Regions from separate parts of the Massilia sp. SYSU DXS3249 genome, predicted to be linked through region 2. Evidence: predicted binding sites of a transcription regulator. Region 2 holds the regulator's gene; the other holds the start of a gene.
The links. Region 2 encodes sigma-54, which starts transcription at its own class of promoters, with help from an activator protein. Its sites were predicted from a motif close to TGGCANGNAANCTGCTTT; they were not measured.
Positions count from the first base shown of each region.

Region 1 (7,201 bases), on a different contig from region 2:
TGGCGCAGGTCTTGCCCACCGCGGCAATCCAGGCCTTCGCCGATGACGAGTTCGAGACACGCAGCGCCGCCAATGATGGCGACGCGGTGCGTCCGTACGAGATCGACCGCTGCCACGCGCTGCGCGCCGACGGCCCCGCCGTGGCACAGTATTATCCGCGCTGGGTAATCAAGGCCATCACGGGTTAGCATTCGGGGTTAACATCCGATGTCGAAGTTTTTAATCAACTACTAAATCAGTAACAGAAGAAGGGACGCCAGCATGAAAATCCATGAGTATCAGGGCAAAGAAATCCTCCGAAAGTTCGGAGTGACGGTTCCGCGCGGCATTCCGTGCATGTCGGTGGAAGAGGCCGTCAAGGCAGCTGAAGAGCTCGGCGGCCCGGTCTGGGTAGTCAAGGCACAGATCCATGCTGGCGGCCGCGGCAAGGGCGGCGGCGTGAAGGTTGCCAAGTCGCTGGAACAGGTCAAGGAATACGCAGAGCAGATCATGGGCATGCAGCTCATCACGCACCAGACCGGCCCTGAAGGCCAGAAAGTGCGCCGCCTGCTGATCGAAGAAGGCGCCGACATCAAGAAAGAACTGTACGTCTCGATGGTCACCGACCGCGTCTCGCAGCGCGTCGTGCTGATGGCCTCGTCGGAAGGCGGCATGGACATCGAAGAAGTCGCGCACAGCAACCCGGAAAAGATCCACTCGATCGCGATCGACCCGGCCGTCGGCCTGACCGATGCCGAAGCCGACGAGATCTCGACCAAGATCGGCATTCCTGCCGAATCGCTGGCCGAAGCCCGCCAGAACCTGAAGGGCCTGTACCAGGCTTATTGGGAAACCGATTCGTCGCTGGCCGAAATCAACCCGCTGATCCTGACCGGCAACGGCAAGGTCATCGCGCTGGATGCGAAGTTCAACTTCGACTCGAACGCCCTGTTCCGCCAGCCGGACATCATGGCCTACCGCGACCTGGACGAAGAAGATCCAGCCGAAGTCGAAGCATCGAAGTTCGACCTGGCCTACATCTCGCTCGACGGCAACATCGGCTGCCTGGTGAACGGCGCCGGCCTGGCCATGGCGACCATGGACACCATCAAGCTGTTCGGCGGCGAGCCGGCCAACTTCCTGGACGTGGGCGGCGGTGCAACGGCTGAGAAAGTCACCGAAGCATTCAAGATCATGCTGAAGAACCCGGGCCTGAAAGCCATCCTGGTCAACATCTTCGGCGGCATCATGCGTTGCGACGTCATCGCCGAAGGCGTGATCACCGCATCGAAGGCCGTGTCGCTGCAAGTGCCGCTGGTCGTGCGCATGAAGGGCACCAACGAAGACCTGGGCAAGAAGATGCTGGCCGACTCCGGTCTGCCGATCATCGCTGCCGATACGATGGAAGATGCAGCCAAGGCCGTCGTCGCCGCTGCAGCTGGTAACGCCTAATTCGAAGGAATAAACAAATGTCGATCCTGATCAACAAAGATACAAAAGTCATCACCCAGGGCATCACCGGCAAGACCGGCCAGTTCCACACCCGCATGTGCCGCGACTACGCGAACGGCAAGGCCGCTTTCGTTGCTGGCGTGAACCCGAAGAAAGCCGGCGAAGATTTCGAAGGCATCCCGATCTACGCCAACGTCACCGAAGCGAAAGCCGCTACCGGCGCCACCGTGTCGGTCATCTACGTCCCGCCAGCGGGCGCAGCTGCCGCCATCTGGGAAGCCGTCGAAGCCGAACTGGACCTGGCCATCTGCATCACCGAAGGCATTCCAGTCCGTGACATGATGGCCCTGAAGGACCGCATGGCCAAGGCCGGCTCGAAGACCCTGCTGCTGGGCCCGAACTGCCCAGGCCTGATCACCCCGGACGAAATCAAGATCGGCATCATGCCGGGCCACATCCACAAGAAGGGCCGCATCGGCGTCGTTTCGCGTTCGGGCACCTTGACCTATGAAGCAGTCGGCCAGCTGACCGCACTGGGCCTGGGCCAATCGTCGGCAGTCGGCATCGGCGGCGACCCGATCAACGGCCTGAAGCACATCGACATCATGAAGATGTTCAACGACGATCCTGATACCGACGCGGTCATCATGATCGGCGAAATCGGCGGTCCGGACGAAGCCAATGCCGCCCACTGGGTCAAGGACAACATGAAGAAGCCAGTCGTCGGTTTCATCGCCGGCGTCACCGCGCCTCCGGGCAAGCGCATGGGCCACGCCGGCGCGCTGATCTCGGGCGGCGCCGATACCGCGCAAGCCAAGCTGGACATCATGGAAGAGTGCGGCATCAAGGCCACCAAGAACCCGTCGGAAATGGCACGCCTGCTGAAGGCCATGCTGTAATACCGGCAGTTCTGGTTGTTTGAAAGAGGGAAGCCTGCGTGCTTCCCTTTTTTTATGCGCCGGCACATGCCAAAACCTGTCACAAGACAAGTTGTCCGACAGAAATTGCACGTGAGCTGACAAAATTTGTCAGTTCATCCAGCCGGCATGCCGCATTTTGTCGCTTTTGTTGTAATGCAACTATCGATTTGGGAGTGAAATGGGCTGGCACGGCGCTTGCAATAAGAAGAACGTGGCACCAAGCAACGCAACAGATAACCCCAAACACCCCTGACTGGAGATACACCATGAAATCGATGAAAATTGTTAAGAAAGTACAATCCGGCTTCACCCTGATCGAACTGATGATCGTCGTTGCGATCATCGGCATCCTGGCAGCTGTCGCCATCCCGCAATACCAGAACTACACCGTGAAAGCCAAAGTCGGCGCAGCACTGAGCTCGGTCGCCGGAATCAAGACCGCAGTCGGCATGTGCATCCAGGAAGCTGGCGGCGTTGAAACCAACTGCACCACCACCAACGCAGCTGCCAACATTCCTGCTTTCACCGCAACCAAGGAAGTGGCTGCCGCATCGGTTACCTCCGGCACCATCACCGTCCAGTTCGCTAACGGCATCGGCAGCGGCGTCGACGGCCAGACCTTCACCATGGACCCGACCGCCAACGATTCGACCATCGCATGGGTGAACACCCCTGCTGCCGGCCTGACGAACGCTGCCGCACGTGACGCCATCACCAAGACCAACATCGTAGCGGCATCGACGACGACCCCGACGAACCCGTAATAGCAGCAGGTAACAGCATCAGCAGAAGCCGCCTTCGGGCGGCTTTTTTCGTTTACACCTCACCGGCGCGCTCTCCGCCCGTACGTCCCCCACGCTTCTACCCCGCTTCCTTCTCCGCGTCGTCACAGACCCGCGCACGATTCTGCTAGCGCAAAGGTCGCCGTTTTTGGCCATCCATACTTTGCCCGCGCGGCGAAGTCTGCCTGCGCATGACCATTCCAACACCGACCGGAGAACCCATGAAACGCGTACAAGTTGTTCAGAAAGAAGAAGCCGGCTTTACCATGATCGAATTGCTGATCGTCGTCGCCATCATCGGCATCCTGGCGACCATTGCCGTTCCCGCCTACCAGGACTACGCGGCGAAAGCCAAGTTCGGCGCCGCGCTGGCCGAAGTCTCGGCAGGCAAGATCGGCGTGAATACCAGGCTCAACGATGGCGAAGACGTGACCGTACCGGAAGAGGTCGGCCTGTCGAAAACGGCCACCGCCCACTGCAGTTTCGGCGCCACTGCCAACGCCGCCGCTGCCAGCCTCAGCTGCAAGATCGTCGCCGGACCGGCCAGCGTCCGGGACCAGACGATTACCCTGACCCGCGACGTCGCCACCGGCGCCTGGAGCTGCAGCGCCAACACGGTCCCGCAAAACCTGATCGGCGCGAAAGGGGTCTGCACCGGAAAAGCGGCGTAACCCATCCGGCTCCTAAGGCCCAGGCAATAAAAAACCCCGCAGCAGCGGGGTTGAGGGCATCAGCGCGGCAGCTCAGACGATCTTCTGCCGGTCCGCCAGCAGCGCCTCGTAGGTCATGTTCTGCAGCAGCGTGTAGTGCACCGGATCGAGGTCGATGAACTGCATGCCATAGGTAAACAATTCGGACTCGTCCGCCGCTTTCGACACGTTCACGTTGCGAATCGCCGCGCGCGCCGAAATGCGCACTTCCTGGTCGTCCGGCGGCGCCTTCAGGGAAAACTGCAGCGCGACTTGCTCTTCGTCGGGCGGCAGCCGGCTCGGCGACACCACCAGTGCGCCGCTGACCGACAGGTTCAGGATCGTGCAGGCCAGCGGGCGCCCGTGCGTGCCGCTGCCTGCCAACTGCGCCGGCAGGTCGACCTTCACCCGCATGGCGGTGCGCAGGCTGGTGCCCTGGATTGTTTTCGGAAACGACACGTGCACGTAGAACAGCGGCCGCGCAAAGATCCGCTCGACGGTGCAGGCGAAGGAGCACACCTTCACGCCCGAGAACACGCGGATCGTCAGGCGCTCGCCCTCGGCCAGCGCGATCGGTGCGCCGTTTTCCATCGGGATCTTGAGGATGATGTACTCGTCCTTCGCGTACCCGATCAGGGCCGAGAAGTGCTGGACGGGCTTGATGCGACGATGCGTGATGAGCTGCAGCCGGGTACCGACTTGCAGGTTCATCGTCTCGAAATCGTAATCTTGCGCTTTGAGTTCCGCGGATGGGGCGACTTGCATGGCGTATTCGAAATGCCTGACAACGATGCCAGGCGGGTCGTCATGATACCAGTGTTAGCCCCAGAGAAATAAATTGACAGTCAAGCTGCATAAAAAAGCCCGCGTTTGGCGCGGGCTTTGTTGTTTCAACGAAACGTTCAGCGTTTGAGGTATTGGTCCAGCCACCCGATGACGGTGTGGTGCCACAACACGGAATTGGCCGGCTTGAGCACCCAGTGGTTTTCGTCCGGGAAGACCAGCAGCTTGCTGTCGATGCCGCGGCGCTGCAGCGCCGTGAAGGTCGACAGGGCTTGCGCGGTCGGGATACGGAAGTCGAGGTCGCCCTGGATCACCAGCATCGGGGTCTTCCATTTGTTCACGTGGTGCACCGGGTTAAAACGCTCATGCTGGTCCGGTACCGCGAAATACGGGCCGCCGTTTTCCCAGTCGGTGAACCATTGCTCTTCGGTCGAGTAGGCCATGCCGCGGGTGTCGAACACGCCGTCGTGGTTGACCAGGCACTTGAAGCCGTCGGACCAGTTGCCGGCGATCCAGTTCATCATGTAGCCGCCGTAGGAGGCGCCCAGCGCGCAGCTGCGCTCGCGGTCCAGCCACGGGAATTTCTTGACGGCCGCATCCAGCCCCTTTTGCAGGTCCTCGAGCGGTTTGCCGCCCCAGTCGCCGCTGATGGAATCGGTGAATTTCTGGCCGTAGCCGGTCGAACCGTGGAAATCGATGAACACGGTGGCATAGCCGGCGCCCGCATACACCTGCGGATTCCAGCGGTAGCTCCAGGCGTTGCCGAAGCTGCCTTGCGGGCCGCCGTGCACCAGGAAGGCGACCGGGTATTTTGCCCCGGGCGTTGCATTCCAAGGCTTCATCACGTAGCCGTACACCGTGTCGCCGTTCGCGCCCGCGAACGAGAACTGCTCGAATTCGCCGAAGCGCACATCGGCCAGCTTGTCGGCGTTGTTTTTGGTGAGCTGGCGTGCCTTGCCGGCGCGCAGGGTCATCGTGTGGAGTTGCGCCGGCGAGGACAGCGACGCGTGGGTGAAGGCGAGGGTGTCGCGGCGCATGTCGAAGGCGCCGATGCTGCCCTTGTCGGTCAGCGCATTGACCTTGCCGCTGGCGACGTCGATCGCGAACAGGCGGTGCTGGCCGACGTCTTCCGCGTCGACGACCAGCGTCTTGCCGTCCGCACTCCACTGCAGCGCGCCGGCCGAGCGGTCCCAGCCCTCGGCCAGGCGGCGCTTCTTGCCGCTTGCCACATCCATCAGCATGATCTGGAAGCGGTCGGCTTCGAAACCGGGACGGGCCATTGCCAGGTAGGCGAGCGTGCGGCCGTCCGGCGAGAACACCCCCTTCGCGTCCCATGCGGGATTCTCGGCCGTCAGGTTGCGCGGCGCGGAACCGCCGGCGGCAGGGACGCTGTAGAGGTCGAAGTTGGTCGACCAGGCTTCGGTCTTGCCGGCGATGCGCGCCGAGAACACGACCGTCTTGCCGTCCGGGCTGAAACGGTATTCCTCGCGGTCGCCGAAGGGTTTCGAGGGCACGTCGCCATCGAGCGTGCCGGACAGGCTGACCGGGGCGCTGCTGACGCGCCCGTTGGCGTCCAGCGGGGCCGAGAACAGCACCGCGTTGCGGCCGTCGGCCCAGGTATCCCAGTGGCGCACGAACAGGCGGTCATACACGCGCCCGCTGGCCTTGTTTTTCGACTGCGCATCCATCCGCTCCCTGGTGCAGGCGAGGTCGGCGCAATCGCGGAAGACGGCCATGCTCAGGGCGATGCGGTCGCCGGTCGGCGACAGGCGGAAGTTGTCGACGTCGAGCGGCAGGTTGGTCACCTGCGTCGGCTCGCCGCCGTTCGCCGGCTGGCGCCACACCTGCGCGCTGCCCGAGCGGGTCGAGACGAAATAGACGGCGTCGCCCGACGGCGACCATTCCGGGTCGAGGCTGCTGCTCTCGTGCGTGACGAGCGCTTTCGGTGCCACCTTACCGTCGATGCCGGCGATCCAGATGCTGGTATGCCCGCGGTTCTTCGCCATGTCGGTGGCGCGCACCGTATAGACGACGCGCGTCGCGTCCGGCGACACGACCGGGCTGCCGACCCGTTCCAGGTTGGCCAGGTCTTCCACCGTCAGACCGCGCGGGGCGGCATGGGCATTGGCGGCGGCCAGGGCTGCCGCCAGTACAACTAAGCGTAAAGTCATCGATTCCTCTTCGAGCGTGTCTCAAGTGTTGTTCTTGTGCCGGCACTCGCGCGCGGCGAAGCCAGCAATTTAACACGTGATGCCGCGCGGATGGCTCTAGAGGCACGGCGCCGGAAGACAATACGGGATGCCCTTACGCGCAGTGCGGATGCGCCGGCGCACCGCATGGGCGATACTGGCCCGGTTGACCAACCCGTATGGCCGTCGATCGTTGCGATCGGCTGCCACCATTGATTGCCGGCGCAAGGCTGGCACCGGCAGGAGGCCGACACCATGAAGAACAAAGCATTTTCCATCGATCTCGATCCGGCGACCCACGCCGCGTCGCGCATGCGCAAGCGCAGCAAGCGCCGCCTCGTAAAAACCATGCTGATGCGCCGGCAACGGGGCTGGCGCCTGCTCGTCCGGCTGGCGCTGTCGGGCGC
Region 1 covers NZ_JBSIPX010000015.1:75,728-82,928, forward strand. Annotated here, with positions in the region: gene ACWCIA_RS17130 (DUF2889 domain-containing protein) at 1-188, shown strand, start outside; gene sucC (ADP-forming succinate--CoA ligase subunit beta) at 262-1,431, shown strand; gene sucD (succinate--CoA ligase subunit alpha) at 1,449-2,330, shown strand; gene ACWCIA_RS17145 (pilin) at 2,627-3,115, shown strand; gene ACWCIA_RS17150 (pilin) at 3,355-3,804, shown strand; gene ACWCIA_RS17155 (flagellar brake protein) at 3,877-4,587, opposite strand; gene ACWCIA_RS17160 (prolyl oligopeptidase family serine peptidase) at 4,725-6,776, opposite strand; gene ACWCIA_RS17165 (hypothetical protein) at 7,050-7,201, shown strand, end outside.
Region 1: a site for sigma-54 is predicted at 2,536-2,553, ahead of ACWCIA_RS17145 (pilin). Genes of this name have one in related genera too.

Region 2 (7,201 bases):
TCGGGCGACGTCGCCTCGGCCGCCGACCAGGTCGGCCACCTGAACCTGATCCACCCTGGGCGCATCCAGGTCTTCGGACACCAGGAACTGAATTACTACCACCGCCTCAAGTCGAGTTCGCGCAGCCACGTCATCGGCGAACTGATCGGCGGCGGCCCGCCTGCGCTCATCATCGCGCAGGGCCTGGAAACCCCGCCCGACATCCTCGCCATCTGCGACGAGCAGAACATCCCCCTGTTTTCGACCCCGCTGCCGGCAGCCCAAGTCATTGACTTCCTGCGGGTCTATTTGTCGAAAAAACTTGCCCAGCGCGTCATCATGCACGGCGTCTTCATGGACGTGCTGGGCGTGGGCGTGCTCATTACCGGCGACTCGGGCCTGGGCAAAAGCGAGCTGGGGCTGGAACTGATTTCGCGCTCGCACGGCCTGGTGGCCGACGACGCCGTCGAATTCTCGCGCATCGCGCCGAACATGATCGAGGGCCGCTGCCCGCCCCTGCTGCAAAACCTGCTCGAGGTGCGCGGACTGGGCCTGCTCGACATCAAGGCGATCTTCGGCGAGACGGCGGTGCGCCGCAAGATGCGCCTGAAACTCATCGTGCACCTGGTCAAGCGCGGCGTGCTCGACGAGGAAGTCGAGCGCCTGCCCTTCCACTTCCCGACCGAGGAAGTGCTGGGCCTGCCGATCCGCAAGGTCGTCATCCCCGTCGCCGCCGGCCGCAACATCGCCGTGCTGCTCGAAGCCGCGGTGCGCAACACGATCCTGCAACTGCGCGGCATCGATACGCTGCAGGAGTTCATGGAGCGGCAACGACAGGCCATGAGCGCAGATTGATGTAGGGTGGTCGGCTCCACCCGGGCAGCTGAATCATCGCTCACGTTGACGCCGCCCACGCGTTCAACCGGCCCCGGATACGTCGCGCCGCTTCACACGTGCGTTGAACGCGTGGGCGGCGCAAGCGCCAGGGGTGATCACGCACCCGGGTGAAGCCGACCACCCTACGTCGCTCACGCCGCACAAGTCCACCCATTCCACAAGCGTCCCCAAGCGCAGCGGCCGCATCCCCCTTCAACTCGCGCCATCGGAACGTATTGACGCCGAACCCGCCCTTTGCCAGCAAAGGTGGCCGCGACAAGCAGATACGGTTGCGGTATCATCGGGGCATGCACATCGTCCTCATCACCGGTATTTCCGGCTCGGGTAAATCCGTTGCCCTGAACGTCCTGGAAGACGCAGGCTACTACTGCGTCGACAACCTGCCGCCGGGCCTGCTGCCCCATGTCGTGAAGGCGGTGTCGGGCCAGGGAACGGCCAAGCTGGCGGTCGCGGTCGATGCCCGCTCCTCGGATTCGCTGGTCGAGTTGCCGCTGACGGTGCGCGAGCTGAAAGAGCAAGGGCACCAGTTGAAGGTGATGTTCCTGACCTCGAGCACCCATTCGCTGGTGGCGCGCTTTTCCGAAACGCGCCGCAGCCACCCGCTGTCGCACGAGCTGCGCCCGGGCGAAAACCCGGCCTCGCGCCGTACCCTGATCGAATGCATCGCCGAAGAGCGCGAGCGCCTGGCGCCGATCGAGCAGCTCGGCCACGTGATCGACACCTCCGAAGCCTCGGCCAACAAGCTGCGCGGCTGGATCAAGGAGCTGGCCGAGGTGCAGCATGCGCCGCTGACGCTGTTCTTCGAGTCCTTCGCCTTCAAGGTCGGCGTGCCCCTCGACGCCGACTTCGTGTTCGACGTGCGCGCGATCCCGAACCCCTATTACGACCACACGCTGCGCCCGCTCACCGGCAGGGACGCCCCCGTGATCGCCTTCCTCGACGCCCAGCCGAGCGCCGGCGAAATGCTGAACGATATCCGCCAGTTCGTCGAAAAATGGCTGCCTTCGTTCAAAACGGACAACCGCAGCTACCTGACGGTCGCCGTCGGCTGCACCGGCGGGCAGCACCGCTCGGTGTACATGGCCGAGCGCCTGGCGGCCTACTTCGGCGAGACCGAGCGCGTGGTGCTGCGGCACCGCGAGCAGTCGTTCTGATGTGAATTTGTAGGGTGGGCACTTGTGCCCACCCTACGATACGGCGCCTCAGTCCAGATTCCGCAGCGGATGCGCATACGCCGGCCACACCGGCTCGAAGAAGCGCTCCACCATCCCAGGCGTGACCTCGTCCAGCGTCGGCGGATTCCACTTCGGCGCATTGTCCTTGTCGATTACCAGCGCGCGCACGCCTTCCAGCACTTCGCCGTGCTCGAAATTGCGGCGCACCAGCGAGCGTTCCATCCGCAGGCAGTCGGCCACGCCGAGCGAGGCGCCGCGCACCAGCATCTCGTGCGTCACGCACATCAGCAGCGGCGAACGCTGGCGCATGGCGGCCAGGGCCTTCTGCGCGAACGGGCTGTCGTCGGTTGCCAGGGAGGCCATGATCGCCGGCACCGAACCGGCGCCGAAATGCGTGTCGACCGCGGCACGCGCCGTTTCCAAGGGGCTCTGCCCTACACCGGCCTTGAGCGGCGCGGCAAAGGCGCGGATCGCTTCGGCCAGCTGTGCACCCGGCGTCGCCTCGACCAGCGCGTTCAGCTCGCCCAGCTTCTCGCCAGGGACGAACACGTCCGCCAGCCCGACATACAGGGCGTCGGCCGCGCCGATGGTCAATCCCGTCAGCCCCAGGTAATTGCCCAGCTGGCCAGGCGCGTGCGACAGGAAATGGCTGCCGCCGACGTCCGGGAACAGGCCGATGTTCACTTCCGGCATCGCCATCTTGATGCGGTCGGTGACGATGCGCAGGCCCGTATCCGGCCCGCCCTGGGCGATGCCCATGCCGCCGCCCATGACGACCCCATCCATGATCGAGATGTAGGGTTTCGGATAGAAATGGATCAGGTGGTTGAGCGCATACTCTTCCGTGAAGAAATCTTCCAGCAGCGCGCTGCCGCCGGTCGGGGTCGCCGTGCCGGCGTCGTGGAAGAAACGGATGTCGCCGCCCGCGCACAGGGCTTTTTCGCTGCTGCTGGTGAGCACGACGGCAGCGACCGCCGGGTCGTCGCGCCAGGCCAGCAGGGTCTCGGTCAGGCGCCGCACCATGGCGAGCGAGAGCGAATTGAGGGCTTTGGGGCGGTCGAGGGTGATCACGCCGGTGCCGTTGGCAACGCGGGTCAGGACATGGTCGGTCATGGTGAATAGGGTTATGGGAAAGACATGCATTCTACCCAAGCCCGTGCGCGGCGTGCCGCCAAAATGAAAAGGGCGCCCTCCAGGCGCCCTCGTTCAGACGGTGCTTAATGCCGATCAGACAGCAACAGCCTCTCCGCCTTCAGGACGGCGCTTGAGCGCCTCGTGACTATGATTTTGCAGCATCGATTTGTATTTCATCACCTGGCGATCCAGCCTGTCCATCAACAGGTCGATCGCGGCATACAGGTCTTGCGCCACACTTTCCACGTGTACAGTCTTGCCGGACATGCGCAAGTTGATCTCGGCTTTCTGCCTTTTGTCTTTTTCGGTGAGATTGTCGATCGCAAGGATCACATGGGAATCGATCACTTGATCGAAATGGCGGGTGATGCGTTCCAGCTTGTTCTGTACGTATTCACGGATGGCGGGGGTGACATCGAGGTGGTGACCGCTGATAGTGAGATTCATACACACTCCTTTGAAAGAGGAGCGGCGGCCGGTCGCGCAGGTAGCGCGTGGCTGCCGCTGTTACAAGGATTTGCGGAGACTGACTGGAGGAATCTTGAGTGCCTCGCGGTATTTTGCAACCGTGCGGCGCGCGATGACCATTCCTTGTTCACCGAGCATTTCCGCGATCTTGCTGTCGGATAATGGGTTCCTGGGGTCCTCTGCTCCTGTCAGTTGCGCAATGAGCGCCCGAATCGCCGTCGACGAGGCTTCGCCCCCCGCTTCGGTGGCGACGTGGCTTCCGAAGAAATACTTCAGCTCAAACATGCCGTGCGGGGTCAGCATGAATTTTTGAGTTGTTACGCGAGAAATTGTGCTCTCGTGTAGGCCTAGTGTATCAGCTATCTCGCGAAGCACAAGGGGACGCATGGCAACCGCGCCATGGCTGAAAAAGTTGCGCTGACGCTCGACGATTGCCTGGGAAACACGCAGGATCGTGTCGAAGCGCTGGCGCATGTTCTTGATGAGCCACTTCGCTTCCTGCAGCTGCGCGCTCATCTGGCCCTCGCCCTTGCCCTGCTTGAGCAGGGCCGCGTAGACATTGTTGACGCGCAGGCGCGGCATGACTTCGTGGTTCAGCATCACGCTCCAGCCGGAGGCCGTCTTGCGGACGATAACGTCCGGAACCACGTAGTCCGAGGTGCTCGACGCAAAGGCCGCGCCCGGGTGCGGATTGCACTGGCGGATCACGGCCTGCGCTTCGCGCAGGTCTTCGTCGTCGCAGTCGAGCGCCTTTTTCAGCTTGTTGAATTCGCGCTGGGCGAACCAGCTCAGGTAACCCTCGACGATCTTCAAAGCCATGCGCCGCGTCACCAGCGGGACGCCGGGCATCTGCCGGATCTGCAAGGCCAGGCACTCGCTGGCGCTGCGCGCGCCGACGCCGACCGGATCGAGGCTCTGCACCAGCGCCAGCGCGCAGCGCAGCTCGTCCATCTCCACTTCCAGCTCCTCCGGCAGGCGGGCATGGATCTCGTCGAGCTGCTCTTCCAGGTAGCCGTTGTCGTCGATGGCGTCGATCACCAGTTCGGCCAGGGCGCGGTCGCGCGCGCTGACGGCGGTGACCCGGATCTGTTCCGACAGGTGCTCGCGCAGCGTGACGCCGATCGCGCCCAGCTGCGGCCGGCCGTCGTCGTCGCCCTCGCTGCCCGAGGCGCGCGGGGCGTCGCCCCAGTCGTCGGCCTCGCCGCGCTCGACGTCGCCGCCGCCGTCGAGCCCGTCGCCATTGTCCGCGGGCGCGGCGCTTTCTTCCTGCCCCGGCGCCGGCGCGTCGGGCTGCTGGGCCGGCGCATCGTTGATGGCGCCGTCGGCCAGCAGGCGCACGGAATTGTCGAGCGGGTCGTCGATCCGCTCGAGCAGCGGATTATCGGAGAGGATCTGCTCGATCTCCTGGTGCAGTTCGAGCGTGGACAACTGCAGCAGGCGGATCGACTGCTGAAGCTGCGGCGTGAGCGCCAGGTGCTGCGAAGTCCGGAGTTGCAGGGATTGTTTCATGGTGCGGCTGTTCGTTCCGTGGTCACATGCGGAAGTGTTCGCCGAGGTAGACGCGTCGTACCGACTCGTCGGCGATGATGTCGTCAGGGCGCCCGGAAGCCAGCACGGCGCCCTGGTTGATGATGTAGGCGCGGTCGCAGATGCCGAGCGTCTCGCGCACGTTGTGGTCGGTGATCAGGACGCCGATGCCGCGCTCCTTCAGGAAGCGCACGATGCGCTGGATCTCGATCACGGCGATCGGGTCGACACCTGCAAACGGTTCGTCGAGCAGCACGAAGCGCGGATTGGTCGCCAGCGCGCGCGCGATCTCCACGCGGCGGCGCTCGCCGCCCGACAGCGACAGCGCCGGGTTCTCGCGCAGCTTCTCGATCTGCAGTTCGGCCAGCAGGGAATCGAGGCGCTCGTTGATGGCGGCCTTGGTCAGCGACTTGCCGTTGTCGTCGCGCTGCAGCTCGAGCACGGCGCGGATGTTGTCCTCCACCGTCAGCTTGCGGAACACCGACGCTTCCTGCGGCAGGTAGGACAGGCCGAGCACCGCGCGGCGGTGGATCGGCAGGCTGGAAATGTCGGTGCCGTTGATTTCGATGGTGCCGGCGTCCGAGGGCACCAGGCCGACGATCATGTAGAACGAGGTCGTCTTGCCGGCGCCGTTCGGCCCGAGCAGGCCGACGACTTCGCCGCAGCCCACCTCGAGCGAGACGTCGCGCACCACCAGGCGCTTGCCGTAGCTCTTTTGCAGGCCCCGCACGACCAGGGTACTGCGGTTGTCGTGGTCATCCTTCATTATTTCTTTCCTGCTGGTGCCGGTGCCGGTGCCGCGGGCGTGGTGCCTGCGCGTGCAGTCGGCGCTGCCGCTGCGGGGGCTGCCGCGCCGGTGCGGCGCGGTGCGATGATCAGGGTGCCGCGGCCGCCGCCGGCCTTGGTCTGGCCGCTCGGGTCGTTGCGCACGGTCGCCACTTCGCGGCGGTTGTCGTAGGAGATGTAGGGGCCGACCAGTTCGTTCGTCATGCGCCCGTTTTCGAGCTCCTTCACGACCGCCTTCGAGAACAGCTTCACCAGTTCCTCGCGCTCCTCGTATTCGATGCGCTCGGCCTGGCCCTCGACCCACAGGTCGGGCCCGCCGTCGCGCTTCTGGCGGAAGGTCGCCACGCGGCCCGGATTCGAGGTCAGCGTCACGCTCATGTAGCCTTCGGGCGTTTCCTTGACCAGGGCGCGGTCGGACTTGAGCAGCAGCGTGCCGCGGGTGACGACGACGTTGCCGGTCAGGATGCGCGTCTGCGTGACTTCGTCCACGTCGAGCGAGTCGAATTCGACGACGGCCTGCTTGAGCGAGTCCGCCTTCTCGGCCGTGGCCGACAGCGACAGCAGCGAAAGGAAGGCGGCGGCAAGCAATTTTTTCATGTGTTCTCGTTCCTGTTATTGGGTGGGCGTGTTTTGGCGCGGCGGATAGACGATCTTCCCGCGCCCGCCGAGGTGCATCTTCTGGGTCGGGTTCACCGCATGCAAACCGACAGCGTCGACCGAGGAAGCGCCGAGCGTCATGCGTACCGGGCGGTTCGTCTTGACGATCTCGTCGTCGGCCAGCACGGTCAGCGCATCGGTCTGGGCGTGCAGCTTCTCGCTGGTCGGCGTGGCCGGGCGCAGGATGTCGACCTTGCCCATCAGTTCGACGCGGTTCTCGCCATGGAAGACCTGGCCGCGTTCGGCGTTCATCGTCATGCGCGGGCGGCCCGGCGCCATGCTCTCGACCACGGGCCGGGTCACTTCCGACATGTCCGGGCCTGGATGGTGCACCAGGCGCTCGCCGGACATGACGTAGCGCGGCGAGCCGGTCTCGGTCATGCGCACGAAACTGAAGTTCTCGACGATGTAGTCGGGTTCGTTGGCGGCATTGCCGCCGGCGACCGGGTCTTCCGACTGGATCGCCTGCAGCAGCCAGAAACTGCCAAAGGCGAAAAACACGGCGGTGAGCATCAGCCCCAGCGTGCGCCAGCGGTGCGCGGTGCGTTTGTTCACGTAGGTCGCCATGGTTCTTGTCT
Region 2 covers NZ_JBSIPX010000011.1:145,149-152,349, forward strand. Annotated here, with positions in the region: gene hprK (HPr(Ser) kinase/phosphatase) at 1-834, shown strand, start outside; gene rapZ (RNase adapter RapZ) at 1,164-2,030, shown strand; gene ACWCIA_RS14540 (enoyl-CoA hydratase/isomerase family protein) at 2,079-3,164, opposite strand; gene hpf (ribosome hibernation-promoting factor, HPF/YfiA family) at 3,279-3,632, opposite strand; gene ACWCIA_RS14550 (RNA polymerase factor sigma-54) at 3,693-5,162, opposite strand; gene lptB (LPS export ABC transporter ATP-binding protein) at 5,185-5,946, opposite strand; gene lptA (lipopolysaccharide transport periplasmic protein LptA) at 5,946-6,563, opposite strand; gene lptC (LPS export ABC transporter periplasmic protein LptC) at 6,579-7,178, opposite strand.